Regions from separate parts of the Pokkaliibacter sp. CJK22405 genome, predicted to be linked through region 2. Evidence: predicted binding sites of a transcription regulator. Region 2 holds the regulator's gene; the other holds the start of a gene.
What was found. The regulator FNR, encoded in region 2, switches genes on or off when oxygen is low (the NO sensors DNR and NnrR bind a similar motif). The targets are predictions, from matches to a motif close to TTGATNTANATCAA.

Region 1 (3,115 bases), on a different contig from region 2:
GGATACCTCGCGCTGAACTCAGACTCAGAGATATAGGATAAGTAGTGAAATGATTGGTCGTCTTGAAGGGATGTTGCTGGAAAAGTCTCCGCCCGCGCTATTGTTGGATGTCGCCGGTGTTGGTTATGAGATTGAAGCCAGCATGCAGACTCATTTCCGTTTGCCTGAACGTGGTAAAAAGGTGGTTCTATATACCCATCAGGTGATTCGAGAGGATGCTCACTTATTGTTTGGCTTCTCAGAAAAGCAGGAACGCGATGTGTTCCGAATCCTGATCAAGGCGAACGGTGTAGGCCCGAAGCTGGCTCTTTCAATTCTGTCCTCTCTGGAAGTAAAAGAACTGGTTCGCAGCGTGCATGACGGTGATATCAATCGCCTTGTCAAAGTGCCTGGTGTTGGAAAGAAAACGGCAGAGCGCTTGCTGGTCGAATTGCGTGACCGTTTGGAAACCTGGAATTTAAATGTTGATGCCGCTGACTTCAGTCTGGATGGTGGCGTGTTGAGTGCGTCGGCTTCATCTCCCGCACAGGATGTGCGTTTGGAAGCAGAGCAGGCGCTGATTGCCTTGGGGTATAAGCCTGCAGATGCCAGCAAGGTGCTCATTCAGGCAGAAAAGACGCTGGAAGGGCAAGCGTTGACTGTAGAGTCACTGCTTAAAGTGGCATTGAAGTCGATGGCGGCTCGTTAGCCATCCTTTTACATTCATACATTTAGCGACTTCTCTATTCATGAATAAACACAGGTCATTGGCATGATCGAAGCGGATCGTTTTATTAGTCCCACACTTAAGGGTGGAGAAGAGTCTCAGGATCGCGCGATTCGTCCAAAACGTCTGGATGAATACATTGGTCAGCACGCGGTTCGCGAGCAGATGGAAATTTTTATTCAGGCTGCGAAGAACCGTGGTGAAGCGCTGGATCATACGCTGGTCTTTGGACCACCGGGTCTGGGCAAAACGACGCTGGCTAATATTATTGCCAATGAAATGGGGGTAAGCATTCGCTCAACATCTGGCCCTGTACTGGAGAAAGCGGGCGATCTTGCCGCCATGCTAACCAATCTTGAGCCAATGGATGTGCTCTTTATCGATGAGATTCACCGGCTGAATCCTGCCGTGGAGGAAGTACTTTATCCTGCGATGGAAGATTACCAGCTGGATATCATGATTGGAGAGGGGCCCGCCGCTCGCTCTATAAAGCTTGATCTCCCTCCTTTTACGCTTATCGGCGCAACAACAAGAGCAGGTCTTTTAACGTCACCTTTACGTGACCGCTTCGGGATTGTGCAGCGTCTGGAGTTTTATAACGTCAAAGATCTGACTCACATTGTTGAGCGTTCATCACAACTCCTGGGTGTGGGAATTGAGTCCAAAGGTGCCTTTGAGATTGCTCGTCGCTCTCGGGGAACACCACGTATAGCTAATCGCCTGTTGCGCCGGGTTCGTGATTTCTCGGAAGTTAAGGGTGATGGCACTATCACTGAAAGCATTGCCGGTCAGGCGCTGGATATGCTGAATGTGGATAAAGAAGGCTTTGATCACATGGACCGACGCCTGCTGGTAACATTGATTGAGCACTTCAATGGTGGTCCCGTCGGTATTGACAGTTTGGCCGCTGCGATTAGCGAGGAGCGCGATACCATTGAGGATGTGCTTGAGCCTTTTCTTATCCAGCAAGGATTTTTGACCCGGACGGCGCGCGGACGTATGGCGACAGATAAAGCCTACGAGCACTTTGCGCTGGAGCGGCGCTAATCTGTCCAATCGAGATAAATCTGATCTGTCATGACCTGCATCAAGGCTCATCTTTAAGGGCATGAATACACTGCTTGGCTCTGATCCCCGGAGTTGAGGTGCATGATGACAGGTTTGACGACATCCCATGTGCTGGCAGTGCAACGATCTCTGCTGGCGCAATATCAAAATTTGCAGCAGCTGAAGTCAGAAGCATCCTTTTTACCGGTCCCCAGTAAAGATTTTTGTCATTGCCAATTTGTACGACTTGGGCAAATAGAACAGGCGCTGGCTGCAATTGAGGAAGGGGAATACGGTATTTGTATTATCTGTCACCAGGATATAGAACCTGCGCGACTAGGGGAAAATCCTTTAACTGTTTATTGCGATCAATGTCAGTGTGATGACAAAAAAAAGTGATCATCACATGAAAAAAATATCGGCATGAGCGCCTCTTCTCTTTTTTCGATGAACTCCCTATCCTGTGCGCAATTCCTACGAGTCACGCATCCTATCAGCCGAAATATTTTGAAAAGAATATTCTCGCACGCAAAAACTCTGCCAGTAGGCATTAAGTAATAAATCCATTAGGCTTACATTTCCTTTTTATTCTGCCTGGAGTGTTTTGAGTGGCCGAACAGCATATGTCCGTTTGGGGGCTCGTCTCTAATGCGAGCGTGCTGGTGCAAATCGTTATGCTGATCCTTTTTATGGCCTCTGTGCTGTCCTGGATCATCATTTTCCAACGCCGAGCTGTGATGAACTCATCCAGAAAAGCGCTGGAAGAATTCGAAGACCGTTTCTGGTCAGGTATGGATCTCAGCCGTCTTTATCGAGAAATCTCCGCCAATCAGGATGATGATAATGGTGTAGAGAATATCTTCGCCTCCGGTATCAAAGAATTCTCACGTATGCGTCAGCAGCCCAATGTTGATCCTGAAACTGTTATGCAGGGCGTGCAACGCTCTCTAAAAGTGGCTGTGTCCAAAGAGCAGGATAAGCTCGAGGTGCATCTTCCTTTTCTGGCAACCGTAGGTTCTGTCAGCCCCTATATTGGTTTGTTTGGTACCGTCTGGGGGATCATGAATGCATTCATCGGTCTGTCTAATGTTCAGCAGGCTACACTGGCGACAGTTGCTCCCGGTATTGCAGAGGCGTTGATCGCTACTGCGATTGGTCTTTTTGCTGCTATCCCTGCTGTCGTCGCCTACAACCGTTTTGCGGCGCAAGTTGATCGCTTGTTAAACCATTATGAAACCTTTGCGGATGAGTTTAGTGCCATCCTGTATCGCAAACTTCACACGATGGATGGCTAAGCGTTATGGCTCGTCGCGGACGTAGATTAAATGCCGAAATGAACGTCGTGCCTTATATCGACGTCAT
Region 2 (3,115 bases):
AAAATATCCGAAGGGGACTCAACGAAGACTGCGGAAAAGGCAAGATTGATTGATCCTGATCAAGTTGCAGTAACTCGTTGGCAATAAAAAAGGCATTACCCATGGGCAATGCCTTTTTCTGTACAGGTATCGTGTTCGCTTAGTAGGCGACCAGCGAGAATACCGGCAGGTCTGCATCACGCAGTTTTTGCGAGCCGCCAAGTTCGGGCAAGTCAATGATGCTGGCTACTTCGGTGACTTTACCGCCGAGGCGATGAATCAGGCTGCAGGCGGCCATCAGCGTACCGCCAGTTGCGATCAGATCATCAAACAGCAGTACGCGAGCGCCTTCACTGCAGGCATCGGTCTGTAGCTCCAATGTGGCAGAGCCGTACTCAAGATCATAAGACTCGCTGATGGTTTCGCCGGGCAGTTTGCCTTTTTTGCGAACCAGAATCAGCGGCTTGTTAAGCTGGTGGGCCAGAATCGCGCTGATCAGAAAACCGCGCGCATCAATACTGGCAATGTGGGTGATATCAGAGCTGATATAACGCTCGATAAAACCATCCGCCACTTTGCGAAGGGCTTTGGGGTCCGCGAAAATCGGGGTGATATCACGGAAGGTAACACCGGGCTCAGGCCAGTCAGGCAGGGCACGAATTACTGATTTTACATATTCAACGTCAAAGGCCATTGAGAGCATCCTTGGACTGGTGAGCGGGTGGGGCTTCAACGTTAAAGTTTGATCACAGCCACGGCAGCTTCTCAAACCTTCGCTTCGGCAAAGCTCACAGACTACCGCAATTTCTTGTGTGGGCGAAGAGGGCGACCCATGGAAGGATCGCCCGAAGGGCAGGATTAACCGTTTGCCACGTTGATCAAATGGGCTTCTGCGTGCTCGCATTCGCCAGCAATCCGATACAGTTCGGACGTGTTGATCACACGAATGTCCTTGCCATCCACCTCAATCACTTCCTGTTTTTGCAGGCGTGTGAAAATGCGGCTGACCGTTTCAACGGCCAATCCCAGATAGTTACCGATTTCATTACGCGACATCGGCAGGCGGAAATGGGTGGGAGAAAAACCGCGCAGCTTGAAGCGTTGTGACAGTCTCACCAGGAAAGTACCAATCCGTTCATCCGCGCTCTTTTTGCTGAGTAGCAGCATCATCTGCTGCTCATCCCGGATCTCTTTACTCATGGTGCGCAGCAGGTTTTTGCGAAGTTCTGGCAGCTGACCGGAGAGGGAATCCAGCTTTTCAAACGGGATCTCGCAGACGGTGGTTGTTTCCAGCACCTTGGCCGAGACAGGGTAGGCACTTTCATGAATACCACTCAGACCAATCAGCTCACTTGGCATATAGAAGCCGGTAATCTGCTCCTCGCCTTCGTCAGTAACGGTATAGGTTTTAATGGCACCGGCGCGTACGGCATAGACAGAGCTGAAATCTTCACCCTGTCGGAACAAATGGTCACCTTTCTTTAAAGGGCGACTTTTATCGATGATGCCATCCAGGCGTTCCATATCGGTGAAGCTGAGCGAAAGGGGGAGGCATAAAGAATTCAGGCTGCAATGTTGGCAATGCGCCTGACGAATATTGCGAATGATCGGCTCCATGGTGCTGCGTTCAGCCATGATCGTATTCCTTGCACTGGGTCCATCAAATGGCAAATGTATCGGTGTTAGCTCGGGTGTCTTGCCGCGACCACTGCTGTCAAACAATGCGGGAAAACCGTTGCTCTGTCTGGGGTTGCCGATAAATATCAAACAACATACAAAGCGAGCGTATTAGTAAACGCCCCCGAGGCAGGATATACAAGCCATCGTCCGTAAGATTAATCAGACCATCGTCTGAGAATGGTTTCATCAAACTGAGTTCATGGGCGAACTCGGTGTGAAAGTGGATCTTCCATTGCTCAGAAAATGTGCTGAAGTCGAGTTGGAAATGACAGATCAACTGGTTGATCAGCGCGCGGCGCATGATGTCATCATCACTCAGAATTATGCCCCGGGTAATTGCGTGACCTTTGCGATGGACTTTCTCGCTCCAGTCATCCACATCGTGGGCATTTTGCAAGTAGGTATCTCCTAGCTGGCCGATCGCAGAAGGGCCGCAGGCAATCAGGTCACAATTTCCATGGGTGGTATAGCCCTGAAAATTACGATGCAGCATCTCATCCTGTTGGGCACTGGTGAGGCTGTCATCTGGCAGAGCAAAGTGATCCATGCCGATGTAGTGATAACCTGCCTCCAGTAAGCGCTCGATACTCAGACCGAGGATGTCGAGTTTTTCTGCCGGGCTGGGGAGATCGCTATCATTAATATGGCGCTGGGGCCGAAAGCGATCGGGCAGGTGTGCATAGTTAAAGACGCAGATCCGGTCTGGACGAAGTCCGATAACGGTATTGAGGGTTTCCCCAAACAGCATGAGATTTTGCTTGGGCAGGCCGTAGATCAGGTCAAAGTTGATGGAACGAAACCCCAGCTCGCGAGCGGCGTTCAGTTGCTCATCAATAAGTGCTGTTGGCTGGATACGATTAACAGCCTGCTGAACGACAAGATTGGTATCCTGAACGCCAAAACTCAGACGGTTAAAACCAAGCTCCCGAAGTGTGCCCAGACGGGCAATATCGACACTGCGCGGATCAATCTCAATGGAGAAGTCTGCGTCGGCAGAAGTGCTGAGGTTGAAGTTCTTGCGCAGGAACACCATCACTTCCGCGATTTCAGCATCGTTCAGAAACGTCGGCGTACCGCCACCAAAGTGCAGCTGTTCCACCGTGCGGCCTTTGGCGAAATGCTCAGCATAGTAAGAAAGCTCCTGAAACAGAGTGTCCAGAAAGGGTCTTACACGCTGATGCTGACGTGTGATGATTTTGTTGCAGGCGCAGTAATAGCAGATGCTGCTGCAAAAAGGCACGTGCAGATACAGCGACAAGGGTTTAGACCGGTCGCTGCGCTGCTCGGCCAGTCCGAGTAGACTGCCGGCATTTTGAGGTTTGAAATCTGCCGCAGTGGGGTACGAGGTATACCTTGGTCCGGCGCGATCATAGCGTTTTATCAGTTCAGGCTCCCAAAGGGGGGCAGCCTGAAGCTGTTCATTAAGGGCGTAGCTCACAGTTTGGCTCCTGATGTT

Region 1: a site for FNR is predicted at 1,784-1,797, ahead of ACKC9G_RS11420 (TraR/DksA family transcriptional regulator). Genes of this name have one in related genera too.

What each region holds. Positions count from the first base shown of each region.
Region 1 covers NZ_JBKKHQ010000015.1:22,756-25,870, forward strand. The annotation lists gene ACKC9G_RS11405 (trimeric intracellular cation channel family protein) at 1-16, shown strand, start outside; gene ruvA (Holliday junction branch migration protein RuvA) at 50-688, shown strand; gene ruvB (Holliday junction branch migration DNA helicase RuvB) at 752-1,753, shown strand; gene ACKC9G_RS11420 (TraR/DksA family transcriptional regulator) at 1,856-2,152, shown strand; gene tolQ (protein TolQ) at 2,377-3,048, shown strand; gene tolR (protein TolR) at 3,054-3,115, shown strand, end outside.
Region 2 covers NZ_JBKKHQ010000001.1:420,460-423,574, reverse strand. The annotation lists gene ACKC9G_RS01925 (adenine phosphoribosyltransferase) at 140-682, opposite strand; gene fnr (fumarate/nitrate reduction transcriptional regulator Fnr) at 838-1,614, opposite strand; gene hemN (oxygen-independent coproporphyrinogen III oxidase) at 1,694-3,097, opposite strand.